Regions from separate parts of the Streptococcus parasanguinis ATCC 15912 genome, predicted to be linked through region 1. Evidence: predicted binding sites of a transcription regulator. Region 1 holds the regulator's gene; each other region holds the start of a gene.
The links. Region 1 encodes Rex, which represses fermentation and respiration genes when NADH is low (regulators of the CRP and FNR family bind a similar motif). Its sites were predicted from a motif close to TTGTGAANTANTTCACAA; they were not measured.
Positions count from the first base shown of each region.

Region 2: the regulator Rex is predicted to act here: its motif matches at 2,237-2,254, upstream of HMPREF0833_RS02910 (formate/nitrite transporter family protein).
Region 3: the regulator Rex is predicted to act here: its motif matches at 1,851-1,868, upstream of HMPREF0833_RS07630 (zinc-dependent alcohol dehydrogenase family protein).
Region 4: the regulator Rex is predicted to act here: its motif matches at 2,414-2,431, upstream of HMPREF0833_RS09465 (class II fructose-bisphosphate aldolase).

Region 1 covers NC_015678.1:454,472-459,689, forward strand. Annotated here, with positions in the region: gene HMPREF0833_RS02255 (class A sortase) at 1-145, shown strand, start outside; gene HMPREF0833_RS02260 (hypothetical protein) at 320-598, shown strand; gene radC (RadC family protein) at 653-1,336, shown strand; gene HMPREF0833_RS02270 (redox-sensing transcriptional repressor Rex) at 1,540-2,187, opposite strand; gene HMPREF0833_RS02275 (DUF4649 family protein) at 2,317-2,532, opposite strand; gene HMPREF0833_RS02280 (DUF1831 domain-containing protein) at 2,534-2,881, opposite strand; gene HMPREF0833_RS02285 (cysteine desulfurase family protein) at 2,891-4,003, opposite strand; gene HMPREF0833_RS02290 (ribose-phosphate diphosphokinase) at 4,013-4,969, opposite strand; gene HMPREF0833_RS02295 (CYTH domain-containing protein) at 5,042-5,218, opposite strand, start outside.
Region 2 covers NC_015678.1:593,768-598,985, forward strand. Annotated here, with positions in the region: gene rplL (50S ribosomal protein L7/L12) at 240-608, opposite strand; gene rplJ (50S ribosomal protein L10) at 683-1,183, opposite strand; ribosomal protein L10 leader region at 1,222-1,356, opposite strand; gene HMPREF0833_RS02910 (formate/nitrite transporter family protein) at 1,418-2,215, opposite strand; gene HMPREF0833_RS02915 (glucosaminidase domain-containing protein) at 2,380-3,081, opposite strand; gene yihA (ribosome biogenesis GTP-binding protein YihA/YsxC) at 3,231-3,833, opposite strand; gene clpX (ATP-dependent Clp protease ATP-binding subunit ClpX) at 3,845-5,077, opposite strand.
Region 3 covers NC_015678.1:1,651,209-1,656,426, reverse strand. Annotated here, with positions in the region: gene HMPREF0833_RS07640 (N-acetylmannosamine-6-phosphate 2-epimerase) at 1-31, opposite strand, end outside; gene HMPREF0833_RS07635 (hypothetical protein) at 201-587, opposite strand; gene HMPREF0833_RS07630 (zinc-dependent alcohol dehydrogenase family protein) at 746-1,798, opposite strand; gene HMPREF0833_RS07625 (hypothetical protein) at 1,962-2,285, opposite strand; gene HMPREF0833_RS07620 (hypothetical protein) at 2,285-2,590, opposite strand; gene HMPREF0833_RS07615 (hypothetical protein) at 2,604-3,185, opposite strand; gene adhE (bifunctional acetaldehyde-CoA/alcohol dehydrogenase) at 3,497-5,218, opposite strand, start outside.
Region 4 covers NC_015678.1:2,013,605-2,018,822, reverse strand. Annotated here, with positions in the region: gene HMPREF0833_RS09475 (histidine phosphatase family protein) at 1-410, opposite strand, end outside; gene HMPREF0833_RS09470 (alpha/beta fold hydrolase) at 462-1,400, opposite strand; gene HMPREF0833_RS09465 (class II fructose-bisphosphate aldolase) at 1,485-2,366, opposite strand; tRNA gene HMPREF0833_RS09460 (tRNA-Leu) at 2,638-2,723, opposite strand; gene HMPREF0833_RS09455 (CTP synthase) at 2,848-4,461, opposite strand; gene HMPREF0833_RS09450 (B3/B4 domain-containing protein) at 4,635-5,218, opposite strand, start outside.

The sequences.
Region 1 (5,218 bases):
GATCACCTTGGTGACCTGTGAGGATGCTGCAGCGACTTACCGAACGATTGTAAAAGGAAATTTGGAAACATCTGTTGACTATGACAAGGCTCCCAAAGACATCCTGGACTCATTCAGTAAGTCTTATAATCAAATGCAACTTTAAGAAAATAAAGCCCAAGGCAGAGATGCCGGGGCTTTTTCTATGTAGGAAGCGAAGCTAGGAGAAATTCTTGTAAAATTGTAAGAGATTGGTAATATAATGTAAGGAACTTGTCATAATATTGAGGGAAAATCAGTATATAATAGATGAGAAAGAGTATGATAAGGAGGTAGAATAGTGACGAAAGAGCGAATTTATCATCTCTTGCATCATTTCTACAATCTCTTAGTAAATGATTTTCCACGAAATGGTTTAATTACGAAAGGAATTTACGAAGTAGAGCAAGTCTACCAAGCTTTAGAGGCCATTCCTCAGAGTCAGGAGTACTTGATCCGCTGTGAAATTCAACAGTTTTTAAAGGAGCTTGAACAAGTTCAAACAGGTTACCAGATCCGCTTTAATAAAGATGAAGTCTTAGTGTTAGATGATTTGAAGCAAGAAATCGCCTATAAATAATGAAAGGTCGTCATTTTCTCCATTTATTACGAATTAATAAGTGAGGAGGAAATTATGTACGACATATCATTTATTGAACCATCTTTGCTTCCTAGGGAACGCCTGGTTTCTGAAGGAGTGGATAAGCTGAGTCATCAAGAATTATTATCCATTCTCTTACGGACAGGCAATAAGCAAAAAAGCGTTTATGAGATTGCACAAGGTCTTTTGAGCTCGGTTAATAGTTTAAAGGAGTTAAGTCAATTAACTCTAGAGGAGCTACAGGAAATCTCTGGCATTGGCCGAGTGAAGGCCATCGAACTTCAGGCTGTGATTGAGTTTGGACGAAGGATTCATAAAGATGAATTAATGAGTTCTGAACAGATCATGAGCAGCCAGAAATTGGCCCATAAAATTCAACAGGAAATCGGCCATAAGAAACAGGAGCACCTAGTTGCCCTCTATTTAAATACGCAGAATATAATTATTCATCAACAGACCATTTTTATTGGAACCGTGAATCGAAGTATTGCGGAGCCACGTGAAATCCTGCATTATGCACTAAAACACATGGCAACCTCTATCATCTTGGCGCACAATCATCCATCTGGTGCCGTGTTTCCCAGTAAAAATGATGATGAAGTAACTCATCGAGTCTTAGAGGCCTGTGAAGTGATGGGCTTAACCCTATTAGATCACTTGATTGTATCTGAAGAAAACTACTATAGTTACCGTGAAGAAACCGATTATTTGGTATAAAAAAGAGAGTGGGACAGAAATCGGTAATTCGTTAGAATTCGATTTCGTCGTCCCACCTCCGCACAGTTGAGTAGGGCTGTAAAAGCTGATGAAATCAGCGTAGTAGAGCCCACTCAACCACTGCGTCTTGCTCGACAATCCAAAAATAATTGAGAGGCTAGGACTTTTGTCCCAGCCTCTTTTTCTTGTTAAAGTATAAGTCTTTATTCTTCGTTTTTTCGCATGAAATAAAGGAGTGTTTGCAATTCACTGGTGAGATCGACATATTGGACGACGACATCTTTAGGGACTGTCAGATGCACTGGTGAGAAGCTGAGAATTCCCTTGACATCAGCGTCTACCAAAAGGCTAGCCACTTCTTGAGCCTTGACGCTTGGAACAGTCAGGATTGCTGTTTGAATGCCTTCTTGTTTGAGCTTTTCTTTAATAGAGGAAATACCGTAAATAGGAATTCCGTCCTTACTTTTGGTATTGATCAGTTCATGATCGTCTAGATCAAACGCCATGACAATTTTCATCTTATTGCGTTCATGGAAGCGATAGTTGAGGAGTGCACTTCCCATATTTCCGATCCCAACAATAGCGACATTGGTAATCGCATTATCATTTAAAAGATCCGCAAAGAAGTTCATCAGTTTTTTTACGTCATAACCAAATCCCCGTCTTCCTAATTCACCAAAATAAGAAAAATCTCGGCGAACAGTTGCAGAGTCAATCCCAATTGCATCAGCAATTTGCTTGGAATTGGCGCGCTCTATTTTTTCAGAGTTAAAGCGTTTAAAAATGCGGTAGTAGAGCGATAAGCGTTTTGCTGTTGCGCGTGGAATTGGTGTATTTTTATCATGTTTCACAATATCACAACCTTTCCCTCTTATTGTATAGGAAGATTGTGAAAAAATCAACTATCTAGAGTGGTTTTTCAAAAATATTTTTGTCTAAAGAAAAAGCTGATGGCAATGGAGAGTTCCATCAGCATCAGCTTAGTTTTCAGCTTGTTCTACCTTTTTCAAAAAAGCATAGAGTCCATCGACTCGCCCTGTATAGGGGAGCTTTTCTCCCTTGTATTCAATGGATACGATTGAGTAAGAGTCAGGCAAGGTTACACAGCCTGAAAATGCTAGGATGCAGGTTGCAAGGTCGGTATAAGTAGTCGTTCGTTTTACTTGGTAAGCATCGATATAAGTTAGGGTTACCATATTAGACCTCTGTTTTGTTGAAAATTTCTCTTTCGACAAGACTATCCATTAGGAAATAAAATTTTTGTTGGATAATATCATTTTCTGGATTTTTAAAGATATTAACCAGACGAAGTCCAGACTTGTCTGTAATATTGATTTTAAAACCTGTGAGATCTTTGTTGAAGATAATTTTAAGCAAGAAGCCTTCACCGCTATTTGGAACAGCTTCGAGCAAACGATTTAACTCGTAATTTCCAACTTTTGTAACAGCAAATGTATTGTCACGTAAGGTATATTTTTTTACATTTGGGTGTAGACTATAGGTATATTTGCAGTCTTTCAATGAAACACTTGTTTCAAAAGCCATTTTGTTCTCCTATGATAAAATTTCTTTAAGTTTTGAGAGGAAGTCTCGAACCTCCTCTACGGTATTGAGTTCTGAAAAACTAATTCGAAGGGATTCTTTTAGGCGCGAGCTATCTTTTCCATAGAGTGCCTCTAGGACATGGCTGGGTTGAACTGTACCAGCGGTACAGGCAGAGCCTGTAGAGACAGATATCCCAGCCAGATCCAGTCTCATCAGCAAGACATCATTTTGGACGCCTGGGAAACCAAGATTCCAAACAAATGGAAGATGATCGTCATTCGCATTTACGTAGAAGTCGTAGTCTGCTAAACCATTAACTAGTTCTTGACCGAGTTTTTGAACTTGCTGGAAATTTTCTTCTTGATGAAGTGTGGCTTGCTGTAGCGCAGTCGCCATCCCTACAATTGAAATGAGATTTTCCGTGCTGGCCCTCATCTTATTTTCCTGATCGCCACCATGGATGAGATTATCAAAGTCTGGGACAGCTGCATAAAGGAAGCCGACGCCCTTTGGTCCATGGAATTTGTGGGCAGAAGCACTGAGAAAATCAATTCCCAACTCTTCGGGATAGACAGGGACCTTTCCAATTGCTTGGACAGCATCAACGTGAAAGGCAGCTGGATGATCTTTTAAGAGTTCTCCGATTTCTTTAATCGGTAGAAGATCACCTGTCTCGTTATTGGCAAACATGGTAGAGACAAGAATAGTATCCGGTCTAAGAGCAGCCTTGATATCACTAGCCTGAATGCGTCCATCTCTTGGTTGGACGATCGTAACTTCAAATCCGAACCGTTCTACAAGATATTCGATAGGTTCTAGAACCGCATGGTGTTCCAAAGCGGTCGTAATGATGTGTTTGCCATCTGCTTGGTGTTTCAAGCAGTAGCCTTTTATAACGGTATTATTACTTTCTGATCCACCTGAAGTGAAGAAAATACGATTTGGAAGAGTTTGGAGAGACTGAGCAATCTGCTCGCGAGATTCTCGGAGGAGTTTACTAGCCATCCGCCCATGAGTATGAAGGCTCGATGGATTTCCAAAAGTGGTCTTCATGGTTTCAGACATTTTATCAATGACTTCAGGTAGAAGGGGAGTTGTTGCGGCATTATCAAAATATATCACATTAAGACCTTATTTCTTATGGTAGGCAAATAGAGGACTAACAGGTTTTCTTTCTTGAATGCGAACAATAGCTTCAGCGATCAGTTCGCTAGCTGTCAGATAGTTGATATTTTTAGGTGTTGGCCCATTTGGAGCAACAGAATCGGTTACCAAGATTTCTTTGATCGGAGCTTGGTCTAATAACTCGACAGCTCCTTTCACAAATAAGCCATGGCTTGAAACAGCATAAATTTCAGTAGCTCCTTCGCGTTCGACGATTTTTGAGGCTTCCGAAAAAGTCTTCCCAGTATTGAGGATATCGTCGATTAAAATAGCTTTTTTACCTTTGACATCTCCGATGATATAGCCATAATCACGGTTCGCATCATCTTGTTCGTAATCAATAATCGCGATTGGAGCATCAAGATATTCTGCTAAACTACGAGCTCGTTTGACACCAGAGTTTTTCGGACTCACGACAACGACGTCTGAACCTGTCAAACCTTTGTTAATGTAGTGTTCAGCAAAGAGTGGAATCGTAAAGAGGTTATCTACGGCGATATCAAAGAAACCTTGGACCTGAACAGCGTGGAGATCGAGTGTTACGACACGATCTACCCCAGCTTTGACCAACATGTTTGCTACTAATTTAGCTGTAATTGGTTCGCGAGGAGCAGCAGTCCGGTCTTGGCGAGCATAACCGAAGTAAGGCATGACCACATTGACAGTATTTGCGCTGGCCCGTTGGCAAGCATCCACCATAATTAACAGTTCCATCAAGTGATTGTTGACAGGGAAACTGGTTGATTGAATGATATAAATATCATATCCACGAACACTTTCCTCAATATTGACTTGGATTTCACCATCTGAGAATTGACGGGATGAAATTTTTCCGAGTGGAACCCCAGCGTGATCCGCAATTTTCTGGGCAATCTCTGGATTTGAATTGAGAGAGAAGAGTTTCATATTTTTTTTATCTGACATGTGATTCTAACCTCATTTAGATTTTTGATCTTAGCACTATTTTAGCAAAAATTTACGATAATTTCAGCTATTTTACAATCTTTCCGCCAATCTGGCGATTTTATTTTTAGCAGTTTTGAAGACGATTCCATGCTCTTTGATGAACTGATGGAAATTTTCTTCCTGCTCAGCAGTTTCCACCTCGATTTCTAACTCATAATCTTCAGTATCTAGATAGAGACTGTGGTCTAGTGCTACTAAGCCTGCATC
Region 2 (5,218 bases), 140 kb from region 1:
GGCATATGCACCAGTTGAATGTGATGATTAGATTTAGATAAATAGGCTCTATAATTTCTATTTAGGCTAAAACTAACATAGGAATTATGGATCCTATTTTGTTGTAGAAAAAATCCCCGCCAAGATCTAACTTGGCGGGGATTTGGTGGGGAATAACTCCCCTATTTAAGATTTAAATCACCTTAAGCAATTCTTAACCTTAATATACTAGGCTTTCGCATTCAATTTGCGTTACTCGATTATTTAAGAGTAACTGAAGCTCCAGCTTCTTCCAATTTAGCTTTGATTTCTTCAGCTTCAGCTGTAGCAACACCTTCTTTGATAACACCAGGTGCACCATCAACAAGTTCTTTAGCTTCTTTAAGACCAAGACCAGTGATTTCACGTACAACTTTGATAACGCCGACTTTCTTGTCGCCTGCAGATGTCAATTCGATATCGAATGAATCTTTAGCAGCACCAGCGTCAGCAGCACCAGCTGCAGCAACAGCTACAGGAGCAGCTGCAGTTACACCAAATTCTTCTTCGATAGCTTTTACAAGGTCGTTCAATTCAAGGATTGAAGCTTCTTTAATTTCAGCAATAATGTTTTCAATGTTCAATGCCATTGTTATTTCCTCCAAATAAGTTTTAATTATATATTTTTATTTTTTGTAGCTAGGCTACGCTGCGTAGCTTAAGATTAAGCTGCGTCTTCTTTGTTGTCTGCAACCGCTTTGACTGCAAGAGCAACGTTGCGCACTGGCGCTTGAAGTACAGAAAGGAGCATAGAAAGAAGTCCTTCGCGGTTTGGAAGAGTTGCAAGTGCAAGAATCTCTTCTTTAGATGCGACAGCGCCTTCGATTGCACCACCTTTAATTTCAAGTGCTTCAGCGTCTTTAGAAAAATCGTTCAAAATTTTCGCAGGTGCGATAACATCTTCATTTGAAAATGCTACTGCAGATGGTCCAACGAATACAGATGCAAGATCTTCAAGACCAGCTTTTTCAGCTGCACGACGCAAGATTGAGTTTTTGATAACTTTAAACTCAACTTCGCTTTCGCGAAGGTTGCGACGGAGAACTGTATCTTGCTCAACTGTCAAACCGCGAGAATCTACAACGACGATTGATGCAGCAGCTTTCATTTTTTCAGCTACTACGTCAACTAGTTCCGCTTTTTTAGCAATAATTGCTTCACTCATTAGTGTGTTCACCTCCGTAATTATTTTGCTTGGGGAATTTTTCCAAAAGAAAAACGCGCCCAAACCTAGACACGAAAGTACAATACGCTTCTTTTAATTGATACGTTTTGTCCTCGGTAGGATCTTTATGAGTCGTGCTCCCCTACTGTCTTAGGCAGTTTTTTCAAACCATAAATTAGTTTATCACATATAAAAAAAGAATGCAAGTACTTTTGCAAACTTTTTTTATATTTTTTAATCGTTGTAGAGACTCTTGATATTATTCAACCAAGCATAGGCAAGTCCCATTAGGACTCCTCCTCCTACCCAGTTGGCAAAGAAGGTGACGCTATAATGACGTAAAATATTTAAAAACTCAAAATGCGGCAATTGACTAGAAACTGAATTAAAGCTCAATAATGAGAAAGAAGCAAAGTTTGCAGCCAAGTGTTCATTGGTCATAAAGACAAACATATAAATAGCAGAAAGGGCTAAGAGCACCTTGGCTGTTTCATCTTTGAAATATAGATAAGAAAGAATAGCAATATTTACAAAGATATTGGCAATAACCCCTTCAAAGAAAACCACTTGATTGCTTCGTTGGAGTTTATTTTCTGCTACCGTGGCTAGGAAACCTTTTGGATCGATATGTGCAAAGGCAGTTGTTTGATTGAAAAGAAAAGCGACGATTAAAGCACCAATTAAATTAAAAAAGGTACAATAAAGAAGAATTTCCAAAGCTTTCTTCCAATGAATTTTCTTTAGATAGGTTCCCGCCGTCAAATACATCATATTTGAGGTGGTTAATTCCGCATTTAAGAATAAGAGGTAAACCAAGCCCCAGGCAAAGATGAATGGAAATAGAAAACGACCAGATCCAGGTAAGAAGGTATTCAACAAGTCTGCGGCAACTGCACCGACTGCAGTACTTAAAGTAAGAAAACCTCCAGCAAAAATAGAACGAACAGCATACCGAGTTTTGGACTTCTGATAAAGGTCCTCTTTCTTATTACAAGCAGCTCCTACTTTTTGAATGAAATTAGATTCAGACATAAAAATCTCCTTATAAAATGTTTGTGAATAAAATCATTATAGCATAGAAAGAGGCTTTTGAAAAGGTTTGCAATACAAATTTTGACAATCCAAAAATTCGATTTATTTCGATTGTATATCAATAACATCTACAAAAAAAGCAGACATGGTCTGCTTTTTTTGTATCAATTCAAACGATTAGCCCAAGCAATATCCAAATTAAGGATTTCTTGAGAAGTGAACTGTTGACGATAAGGATTGTATACCGTACCTGTAATACCACCTTGAACATTTGGTGAATCATATTGAGTCAAATTATAAGTTTCAATGATGTGGTTGAGTTTTGCGTAGTAACTTGTATCGGTAGCATAAACACCAGTCAAAGCTGCTGTTGCATCTTGGTAACTAGATGTGTTGCTTTTCCAAGCCCCTGCAAAATGTCCTTGTTTCAAAACAGCTACATAGTCTTGCAATGATTCATAATAAGACGGATAAGAACGGAATGCGTCATTAATTGTATAAGCATTTCCTGCACCATCATCTTCCCACGTTTGCATTACGGCAGATTGACCATCATAACTTCCTTTAATACCAAAGAGATTGTAATGTGGATAAGAAGATAAGCCCGACTGACCTGATCCACTTTCAAGGATGGCTTGGGCAATCATTACAGAGGCATAAAGGTCATTCTCTTGACCGAGTTGACGCGCAGATTCTCCAATTTGTGAAATAAAAGCTTCTGTAGGATCTGAATATGTTTGGTAAGTTCCATCGTTTGCACCAACTGACGTTACATGCTCACTCATAGCAGCTACAAATGTCCCCACTGCTAATACCGAAACAATCAAACCAAACAATTTCGTCTTATTTCGTATTTTCTTTTTCATTATACAATTTATCTCCAATTAATTTTTTATCATCTTTTATCTTTATATAAATTATACCATATAAAACGACAAAAACAAGGAAGATTTTATTACACTTGTATTACAATTGCGAGATAAATCCAAAATAAAAATGACATTTTCATGTCATTTCAATTTATTTCGTAAAACGTGTTTTCTAAAATAGCATCCCATGACTTCTCTAGTCCTTCCCGGGTTACAGAAGAGAAAACGATAAAGGTGTCAGCTGGATCAAAATCTAGTTTTTTCTTGATGATCGATTCGTGTTTATTCCATTTTCCACGCGGAATCTTATCTGCTTTAGTAGCAACTAAGATCACAGGGATCTCATAATATTTTAAGAATTCATACATCTGGACATCATCTGCTGAAGGTTCATGACGAAAATCGACTAGGCTAACGACTGCTTTTAAGTTCTTACGACTAGTGAGGTATTCTTCAATCATCCGCCCCCACTTCTCGCGCTCTTTTTTAGAGACACGTGCATAGCCATAACCAGGTACGTCTACCAAACGGAGTTTATCATCGATATTGAAGAAATTGAGCAATTGGGTTTTTCCTGGTTTCCCAGATGTTCTGGCCAGGTTCTTTCGGTTTAAGAGAGTATTAATAAAAGAAGACTTGCCGACATTGGATCGACCGGCAAGTGCAACTTCTGGAATCTCATCTTGAGGATAATGACTCTTATTTGCAGCGCTTAAGAGGATATCCGCATTATGTGTGTTAATTTCCATATTTTATCTTTCTAGGCTGTTTCAAGAATTGGTTTTTCAGTTCCATCTACAGCTTCTTTTGTGATTCGGACAAGTTTGACATCTTCTTGACTTGGAATTTCAAACATGACATCCATCATCGTTTCTTCGATAATCGAACGAAGTCCACGAGCTCCTGTTTTTCTTTCGATGGCCTTATTAGCAATTTCTTGAAGAGCTTCATCATCGAATTCCAATTCAACGTTATCATAAGAGAGCAAGGTTTGGTATTGTTTTACCAAGGCATTGCGTGGCTCTTTTAGAATACGGACAAGATCGTCAACTGTCAATTGCTCAAGAGCTGCAAAGACTGGAAGACGTCCGATCAATTCTGGGATAATCCCGAATTTTTGAATATCTTCTGCAACGATTTCTTGCATGTAAGAGCTTGATTCATCAATAGCTTTATTGTTCTTACCGAAACCGATGACTTTTTCACCAAGACGTTGTTTAACAATTTCTTCGATCCCGTCAAAAGCTCCACCTACGATAAAGAGGATGTTCTTGGTATCCACTTGGATCATCTCTTGTTGCGGGTGTTTGCGTCCACCTTGAGGTGGGACACTAGCGACGGTTCCTTCGATGATCTTCAAGAGGGCTTGTTGCACCCCTTCACCAGAAACGTCACGTGTGATAGAGACATTTTCACTTTTCTTAGCAATCTTATCAATTTCATCGACGTAGATAATGCCTCGTTCTGCACGCTCGATGTTGAAATCAGCTGCTTGAAGAAGTTTCAAGAGAATGTTTTCAACGTCTTCTCCCACATAACCAGCTTCTGTCAAGGCTGTTGCATCGGCAATAGCAAATGGGACATTCAAGCTACGTGCTAAGGTCTGGGCCAAGAAAGTCTTACCTGAACCAGTCGGTCCAATCATGAGGATGTTTGATTTTTGTAATTCAACATCTGTCTCATCTTCGCGCGTATCGTGGAAGTTAATGCGTTTGTAGTGGTTGTATACTGCTACAGCAAGGGCACGTTTGGCACGATCTTGACCGATCACATAGTGGTTCAAGATATTGAGCAATTCGATTGGTTTTGGAACTTCACTAAGGTCTGCAAGAACTTCTTCTGCTAGCTCCTCACGAATAATTTCTTGTGCTAACTCTACACATTCATTACAGATAAACGCATTGTTCCCTGCAATGATTTTTTGGACTTCATCTTGACTCTTTCCGCAAAATGAACAATAAACCATCATATCATTATTTTGATTCGTTGGCATGTATTTCCTCTTTCTGTCATTTTCTATTTCTATTTAGTTTAAAATAAGGTCATGTAAAAGGCGTGAATAGAATTCACAAGATTGGTAAAAGCATTTAGTAAGAATAAAATAGCGAGGCCAAACCGTTTTTTACGAAAAGTT
Region 3 (5,218 bases), 960 kb from region 1:
CAATCAGTTCATCTTTTGTAATCTTTGACATAACTCCTTCTCCTTTGATAATAAGGCAACTCGAGTACTTGTAAAATGATTATAATCTATTTTTGAAGCGCTTACAATGTTAATCGTGTAATTGGATTATAGTTTCACATTTTAGAAAAAATAAAAAGATCCCTGAAACTAGTTTCAGGGATCTAGGACATGATGATTCCCTAGGCCATCTTTTGAGTTGCTTTTTCCTTTACGACAAATACAAAGCCGATAGAGCCGACGACGGCTCCAAGCAAGATCCAATAGACCATATCCGATGAAGCAATTGGGCCTGCCAAGAGACCTGCTAGTAAAAAGAGATCGATATACAGTCGGGTATCACGATAGAAGGTCCAATTGAAATGGTAGCTACCTTCTGGATACTGACGTGTCGATACAGGTGGTTGAAAGACCTGAAGAAGGATCAAAATCCCAACAAAAGCAAGATAAGCTAGGCTAACTACCGAAAGCGGAGCTCGCATCGTCAAAGCTACAGCCGCTAAAAGCAAGACTAAGATCCAGAAATGGAAGTCCATCCAGAATTCACGATGATAACAAAACCGTTTCATAAGATCACACCTTTCTCTTTATGTAATCGTTTTCTGCACTTCTATTATAAGATAATGAATTTATTTTGCAAGGAATCATCTGCTATTTGGGATTGAAAATAGGACCAGAATATCTCTGGTCCGTCTAAAAAAACTATGAACAAACATTAGTTGCCACTTCATTCACTGATATCGTTTTCGATAATCACCTTGAGTGCATGGTTTTCACCCGCATGTTTAAAGACATCATAGGCTTTTTCAACTTCTGAGAGTTTGAAGTGGTGGGTGATGAGCTTAGTCGCATCAATCTTACCTGATTTCAAGACATTGAGCAACATTTCAGTGGTATTGGCATTGACAAGACCGGTGTTAAGGGTAATGTTCTTGATCCACAAATCGTCCAAATTGAAGCTAACTGGTTTTCCGTGGACACCGACATTGGCAATATGACCACCGACAGAGATGACGTTTTGGCAGACATCAAAAGTAGCAGGATAGCCCACACATTCCATGGAGATATCGACACCACGACCTTCGGTCACTTCATTGATAAAGGCCTTGATTTCAGCGATATCACTTGAGCAGATGGTGTGAGTTGCCCCAAATTTCTTGGCTGCTTCAAGACGAGATTCAGACAAGTCTACCATGATAATCGTAGCAGGTGAGAAGAACTGAACGGTCAAGAGAGCCGCAAGGCCGATTGGACCAGCTCCAACGATACAGACATTATCGCCTGGTTTTACATGAGATGGAAGCACCCCAATTTCATAAGACGTTGGGAGAATATCTGAGAGCATGACCAAAGCTTCGTCATCCACAGTTTCAGGCGCATGATAAAGACTACCATCAGCATGTGGAATGTGGACATACTCTGCTTGGGTCCCATTGATTAAGTGACCCAAAATCCAACCACCATCTTCACAGTGAGAAGGCAGACTACGTTTACAGTAGTAGCAGGTGTTACAAGCTGTGACACAAGAGATAATGACCTTGTCGCCCACCTTGAAGTTCGTAACCGCATCACCGACTTCTTCGACGATCCCGATTCCTTCGTGGCCTAAAATTGTGCCTTCCTTACAAGCTGGCACATCTCCTCCTAGGATGTGGAGGTCTGTCCCACAGATGGTTGTCTTCAAGACACGCACAATGGCATCCGTTGGATTTTTGATCACTGGTTTTGGTTGATCCAGCAGTTGCAGATTGCCTGCAGATACATAGGTTGCAGCTTTCATAAGAGACTCCTTTTCTTTGTTGGTTTGATAAAACCATTTTATTTTCGTTTATTTGTGAATATTATAACATACTAAGCAAACGCTTACAAGAATTTATGAGCATATTTTAAAAAGTTTTTTGAGCAAACAAAAACATTCCTCTTATCTCTACCAGAGGAATGTTTCAATCACCTTGTTCTAATTGTTGACGCTGCTTGTAGTACTCTTGCTGTTCGCGCTCACGCTCTTCTTCTAAGCGCTCTTCATAGCGCTTGAGTTCTGCCTCAAACTCTTCTTGCAAGGCAAATAAACGCTCCAAGCCACTTTGAGCCTCCGCACTTGGGGCTTGAAAATGTAGGGCACTCAGCCAGTCCACTAAATTTTCTGTATGTTGGCGAACATCCATACGCATATCCGCATAATCCCACTCCAGCTCACTAAGCTTTTGATTGAAGCGGTAATGTCGATCTTCTAGTTGTTCCAATTCACTATTTCCTGAATGGTACATCACATACCTCCTTTAATCGGACTCAATAAAATCGGCTTCTTCACTGATTTCAGTGCTGTTTCTACCGCGTCCGCTGCTCCTCCTGTAAATCCATCTTTCAAATCACTAACCAGGGTCGTTGTAGCAAAAGAGCGCATCTTTTCAGATTGACCGCCCAAGGTTACCTGCAAACTCATCCCTTCCAACATCATCAAGGCTTTTTGCGTTGCAATCAAACTTCTGATCGCAATCCGCTCTTGCTCCTTTTTAATCTCTCGATGGAGCTCCTCAATTCGTTCTCTGTCCTCTCCCAGGATCTCTAACATCTTTTTCTCCTACTTATGAAAAATCAAAGGCCGTCGCTTGTCCCTTGTCCAAGTCCACCAATTGAGCTGATGCAGCCTCCAACTGACCCGCCAAATCTGACAAGCGAGTAGAGTAGGCCTTTGCTTGGGCGAGGTTCTCCTCCTCTACTGCTTGGTCCCAACAAGTATCCATGGAGAACTCCCCTAATAGTTGCTCCACTTCTGTGTCTGTTAAAAATTGAGCCATACTGTGGGCCATTTGAGACACCTCAGCAACTTTATGGGAAACCATCTCCTTGGCCTCTTCCAGTTTATCCTTGACCTCTGCCTCAAACACAGTGGCTTGCGCTGAAGCATTCTGCGCTACTGCCAGCACTAATTTCTCCCGCAATTGAATGGTCTGGGTCCCAGACGCACTCGCTAGTTGCTGATGGAGGCTAGAAATGCTGGACGATTGCCCACTACCTTGACCAGGCCTTTCCTGCCCATACATGGAGACCACCGAAGCAGATGATGGCTGATTTTCTGAAGTGGAAGTTTCCTGATCTCTTTGGGGTATGTCAATAATTTTCTGTGCCTGATCTTGTCTTCCTTGCACTTCACCTTCTAACTCCATATGAGATGGCCTCCTTTCTAAGTTCCTTATTATTTGTTTCCTATAACTGAAAAGCTATCATAACCCTTCAACTACAAGCAGATTCACACATTATAGGGTAACATAAATTAGCTCGCAATGCTATAAAAATAGCACAGATTATTAAAAAAAGTCTAATTTTCTATGAAAGAAAGAGAATTCCAACCCTAAATTGCCAAGATAAAGTCGATTTTACAATTTCCATAGTCAGCATAAAATTTGAAAATCCCATCAAAAATCCCCCACTCGAAAGAGTAGGGGTAGCTGATAAACATCAATAGTTCGTTAGCGTCTTATTTACGACGTCCTGGGCGTTCCTTGTAACCATAGTAAGCATCTTCGATGATTTCTTGCATATGGTCTACCATTGGAAGACGTGGGTTAGCTGGTGAACATTGATCTTCGTAAGCAAGGAAGGCCAATTCACGAGAATGTTTCTTCCATTCTTTTTCATCGATTCCTTGTGCTTTGAAGTTCATTTCGATACCACAGCGTTCACCGAGTTCGTATACAGCTTTTGCGTAAGCTTCAACGGCTTCTTCTGGAGTAGAACATGGAAGTCCTAGCATACGAGCGATATCTTGGTATTTTTCATCTGCACGGTAGTAGTTGTACTTAGGCCATGTAGCTGTCTTGGCTGGGCGTGTACCGTTGTAGCGGATAACGTATGGAAGCAAGATCGCATTGGTCCGTCCGTGGATGGTGTGGAATTGCGCACCGATCTTGTGGGCCATTGAGTGAGAAATACCGAGGAAGGCATTGGCGAAGGCCATACCTGCGATCGTTGACGCATTGTGCATCTTTTCACGTGAATGGAAGTCCGCATTCTTGACTGAGCTTTCCAAGTTTTCAAAGACAAGTTTAATAGCTTGAAGAGCAAGACCATCAGTGTAGTCACTTGCCATTTGTGATACGTAAGCTTCAGTCGCGTGAGTCAATACGTCCATACCAGTATCAGCAGCTACAAATCCAGGAACTGTCAATACCAAGGCAGGGTCTACGATGGCAACGGTTGGCGTCAATGAGTAGTCTGCGATTGGGTATTTACGGTTGTTTGCTTTATCAGAGATAACGGCAAATGGCGTTACTTCAGATCCTGTACCAGATGTTGTTGGGATAGCGATAAATTTGGTCTTCTTACCAAGCAATGGGAACTTGAAGGCACGTTTACGAATATCCATGAATTTTTGTACAAGGTCACGGAAGTCCACTTCTGGTTGTTCATAGAAGAGCCACATTACTTTAGCCGCATCCATTGGAGATCCACCACCAAGAGCGACGATGGTATCTGGTTTGAAGGCACGCATGATCTCTGTACCACGTTCAACGGTTGTGATATCTGGATCTGGTTCTACGTCTGCAAAGATTTGGTAAACCACCTTGTTGCGACGAAGGTCAAGCTGTTCGATGATACGATCAAGGAAACCAAGCTCTACCATAGCGTGGTCTGTAACGATCATGACACGTTCAACGTCACGACATTTTTGTAGGTATTCAATTGAATCACGTTCAAAGTATGTTTTTGAAGGAAGTTTCATCCATTGCATGTTATTTCTCCGGCGTCCGACTTTTTTGATATTCAAGAGGTTGATGGCACTAACGTTGTCCCCAACAGAGTTGCGTCCGTAAGAACCACATCCAAGTGTCAATGATGGCAAGAAGGCATTGTAAACATCCCCGATACCACCGAAAGTCGAAGGAGAGTTGCAGATAACACGAATAGCTTTGACTGCTTTACCAAATTCTTTGGTCAATTCTTCATCAGCAGTATGGATGGCTGCTGAGTGACCAAGACCGTTGAATTCAACCATTTGGCGAGCTTTGTTAATTCCGTCTTCACGGCTTTCAGATTTCAAGACAGCGATGACTGGTGACAATTTTTCACGAGTCAACGGTTCTTTTTCACCAACTTCTTTACATTCTGCAGCAAGGATATTGGTTCCTTCTGGGACTGAGAAGCCAGCTTGTTCAGCGATCCATGCTGCTGGTTTCCCAACGATGTCCGCATTCAATTT
Region 4 (5,218 bases), 590 kb from region 1:
GAACTCAGTAAAATGGTTTTATCTGAATACCTTTCTTCCAAGTCCTCAAATAAATCTAAAATTCTATTTAATGCTTCTCGATTGGACTCGCCTCCAATAAGAGATTTATCTGGATTTTGCCATAAATATTGAATTGTTTTTTCAAACTCAGTATCTTCAATAAATCTTGAGGATAATTTTCGCTCTCGTAACCGATTATCAAGAACTATTTTATCAAATTGAATTGGCGAGCTATTAATCGTTTCAAATGCTCGTTTATAAGGACTAGAAAAATAATAACCAATATTAAAAGAATTCAAAAAATCTAACTGATTAAGAGATGAAAATCCTTTTTCTGACAAAGTTCTATTAAAATCATCACTTGAAAATCTTGAATGAGCATGTCTAAGTAAAATATAAGAATTATTCATAAGTCATTACCTTTCAATTATTATCATCAGTCTCAATGGATTTTTAAGCCCTCAATTATTCTCTAAAAATTCTTTAATGCGAGAAACAATAGCATCGCTTTGATAATGATAGAGGTCGTGAGGCGCATCCATATAGTCGACTTGAACATTAGACTGGTCGCTTGCAAATCTCTCTGCATAACGTTGCCACTCTGATTGGCTAAAGGTCGTGCCTTCACCGTTAGAAACCAGGAGTAAGGCTGGAATTTTCGGATTAATGCTAGATGGAACTTTCTTGGCATTTTCCTTTGCCAAACGGGATTCATGAAGCATGGCTTGTGACATCAACTGCTTATATGCTAGTAATTTATATTGTTGTCGTTCAGTTTCAGTCAGAGTTGGATTTTTTATATAAAAGGACTCAGGGAAATAGCGTAATAAGCCAATCTTACTGCTCCAATAAGCCACAGTAAGCAAGGCCTGATTATCCTTTAAATCCTCATAACTCTCCGGCAGAGCCCAATCTAGGCCAATCAAAGCCTTCACTTCATTTGGATATTTCTCTTGCCAAGCAAGACTCTCTAAACTAGCCATAGAATGCGAAATAATCACATAAGGACCTGAAACATGAGCTTGCGCCAAAGCTTGACGCGTCTCAGAAAGGACCTCCATCACATCTCTTGAACGATCACTATCTTGGCTAAAACCATATCCTGCTCGCTCCACGACAACAACCTTGTATTTTTTGGATAGGGGATCTGATAGATTCTTAAAGTCTAGGATAGGAGAGGCGATACCTGCACCAGAAAGAAAAACGATTGTTTGAGGCCCTTCTCCTTTAACAGAGATATTCATTCGATGTCCATTGACTGTAACTTGTTTACCAATAGGTGTGAGAAGCTCACTTTCATTTCGTAAACTGAATTGATGAAAAACAAATGTAGCACCTAAAAAGAGCAGGAGAAAGCCACAAACGATCCAGCTCCACAGTTTGAATTTTTTCATAGGCATATTGTACAAAAATTAACCCCTGGAAGCAACCTTTCCCATACAAAAAAACAAGATCCACATGGGACCTTGCTTTCCTGTTTTTAATTAAGCTTTGCCTTCTGAACCGAATACGTCGATACGTTCTTCAACAGCTGCAGTAATTGCTTCGAAACCTGGTTTCAAGAATTTACGTGGGTCGAAGAGTTTCTTCTTGTCGTATTCTGCTTCGTTTGCATCGTATTCACGTACGAATTGACGAGTAGCATTTGCAAATGCGATTTGGCATTCAGTGTTAACGTTAACTTTTGCAACACCAAGTTTGATAGCTGCTTGGATTTGATCATCAGGGATACCTGATCCACCGTGCAATACGATTGGGAATCCTGGAACAGCTTCAGTCAATTTTTGCAAGTGGTCAAGGTGAAGACCTTTCCAGTTTGCTGGGTAAGGACCGTGGATGTTACCGATACCTGCAGCCAAGAAGTCGATTCCTGTAGCAACCATTGCTTTAGCGTCTTCGATTGGTGCCAATTCACCGTCACCGATGATACCGTCTTCTTCACCACCAATAGTACCAACTTCAGCTTCTACTGAGATACCTTTAGCATGAGCTTTTTCAACGACATCTTTCGCCAATTTAAGATTTTCTTCAACTGGAAGGTGTGAACCGTCAAACATGATTGAAGTGTAACCAGCTTCGATACATTCAAGAGCATCGTCGTAGTGACCATGGTCAAGGTGAATAGCAACTGGTACAGTGATCCCCATTGATTCTACAAGGTTTTCAATAAGGGCTTTACATACTTTGTAACCACCCATGTATTTAGCAGCACCCATAGAAGTTTGGATAAGTACTGGAGCTTTCTTAGCTTCTGCTGCACGCAAGATAGCTTGAGTCCACTCAAGGTTGTTTGTGTTAAATCCACCAACTGCATAACCATTGTCACGAGCTGCTTGGACAAATTTTTCTGCTGAAACGATTGCCATTAGTCATAGGCCTCCTATATATTTTTGTGGGGCTAATCCCACTTACATTGTTTATTTTATCACTTTTTAGATGAAATTGCTAGTTTTTCCTGTATCTTTAAGCACTTTCTTAAGATAAATGAGGAGGATTCCCTCTTTTCGGAGATTTCAATACCTCTGTAATATCAAAATAAGGATATGCAAACACTCTTATAGCTCATTTCACTTTCCTTCTATTCTACTAAAATAATTTTAGAAATAAAAAAAGATAGCCGAAGCTATCTTGATCCGATGCGGAGAGAGGGACTTGAACCCTCACGACCTAAAGCGGTCACAGGATCCTTAGTCCTGCGCGTCTGCCAATTCCGCCATCCCCGCGATTGAGTACTTTACTAGTATATCAATCAACGACTTTTTTGTCAAGAATTTTTTCAAACTTTTTTCAAAGTTTGTCATTTTCTCACAAAAAGGGAACAGGTCCTTCGACCTGCTCCCTTGATTTTTATTTGCTATCGTGGTTTTCAACTGCCGCTGTGATAAAGGCTGTGTAAAGTCCTTCTGGACGGTTTGGACGGCTTGACAATTCTGGGTGGTATTGGCAAGCGACAAAGAATTTGTTTTCTGGGATTTCAACGATTTCGACCAAACGATTGTCTGGTGAAACACCTGAGAAGACAAATCCTGCTTCTTCGAACTGTTCACGGAAAGCATTGTTAAACTCATAACGGTGACGGTGGCGACGTTGTACCACTTCTTGATTGTCATAGGCAGCGGCTGCTTTTGAGCCTCGTTTGAGTTTAGATGGGTAAAGACCGAGACGGAGCGTTCCTCCCATGTCTTCCACATCGATTTGGTCTCGCATGATATCGATAATTGGATACTTGGTTTCTGGATCCAATTCGGATGAATTGGCCCCTTCCAAACCTAAAACGTGACGGGCAAATTCGATACAGGTTAACTGCATCCCCAGGCAGACACCTAACATTGGGACGTCCTGTTCACGCGCATACTTGATGGCTTGAATTTTTCCTTCTGTTCCCCGTTGGCCAAAACCACCTGGGACGATGATCCCATCCGCATCTCCAAGGAGTTCTGCCACATTTTCAGCTGTCACATCATTGGCATTGACCCAATTAATCTTGACTTCTGCATCGTTGGCATAACCTGAGTGCTTCAAGGCCTCAACGACAGAAATGTAGGCATCTTGCAATTCTACGTATTTTCCAACCAAGGAAATCTTGACCTGCTTCTTGAGGTTCATGACCTTGTCGACCATCGCAGACCATTCTGTCATATCTGCTGCAGGAACATCCAATTTCAAATGGTCACAAACGATTTGGTCCATATTTTGTGCTTGCAAGTTCAATGGGATTTGGTACAAATGGTCCACATCCAGTGATTCGATGACAGCTTCTGGTGCGACATCACAGAATTGAGCCAACTTGTTCTTAATTCCTTGACCAGCTGGTTTTTCTGTACGGATGACCAACATATTTGGTTGAATCCCAAGACCACGTAATTCTTTCACAGAGTGTTGGGTCGGCTTGGTTTTCATTTCTCCCGCAGCTTTCAAGTAAGGAAGAAGGGTGGTGTGGATGTACATAACGTTTTCAGCACCAACATCTGCCTTCATTTGACGAAGAGCTTCAAGGAATGGAAGGGACTCAATGTCTCCAACTGTTCCCCCGACTTCTGTGATGATGACATCAGAATCCGTCGTTGTCGCTGCTCGTTTGATCTTTTCTTTCAAGGCATCTGTAATATGAGGAATAACCTGTACAGTCGCGCCCAAGTATTCTCCGCGACGTTCTTTGCGAAGAACTTCGCTATAAATTTTCCCTGTTGTCACATTTGAGTACTTATTCAGATTGATATCAATGAAGCGTTCATAGTGACCAAGGTCCAAGTCTGTCTCTGCACCATCGTCTGTGACAAATACTTCCCCGTGTTGGTAAGGACTCATCGTCCCTGGGTCGATATTGATATAAGGGTCAAACTTTTGGATCGTCACTTTCAATCCACGATTTTTGAGCAAGCGACCAAGACTTGCTGCGACAATTCCTTTTCCGATGGATGATACGACACCACCCGTGACAAAAATATATTTTGTTGACATGTGCTTTCCTCTTCTTCTAATGTTGTAGAGGCCATTCCTCTTTGCAGAAAAAACAAAAATAGCTCCCTAATCCTTAGGGAGCTCCGACCTCAAAATGAGGTGCCCGAACAATATCTTACCGCAAATGGTCTACTTTGTCAAATTGAAAATTTCATGAAAATGATTTTCGCTGTTTACGAGACCTTTTCCACTCCATTTTGTGTGACGAGAAATTTCTCAAATTGAAGCTGAGACATGCAAAGAGCAAGGTCCTTGCGGATTCGCTCCAGTGCTTCTAAACGCATCTCGACTGATGTCTCGGTATTTCCTTGAATGACAAAGAGGGCGTTTTGCGTAGTCTCCTCAAATTTGTAATGGTCACTATCGCGTACATCCAACCAAGCCAAAACTCCTTTTTGATCCCGATAGACAGGATCTGTCGGTGCGACATGTTTTTCACTAGAAAGGATAGGGAGGAAAAGATCGTCTCTTTGACTCACTGTAAATTCAATCTGTCCCTCAATCTTATCTAGGTCATGTCCTCCGATCGCGAGAAAAGACTTCAGAGATTCGACATTATAGATATCGATGATGCTATTGATCTGAGGAAGAGCTCCTCGATGCTGGATGTTTCGGATAAGAGCTAGGACTGTTGGTGGATTTTTCTTGATGCTACGCCCTACTTTTTGCAAGAGGTCTGTATACCCTTTGATGACAGGAGATGCCACTACTTCTTCTGTCTGACACTGGAGCGCCCATTGTTCAAGCTCTTTCTTCT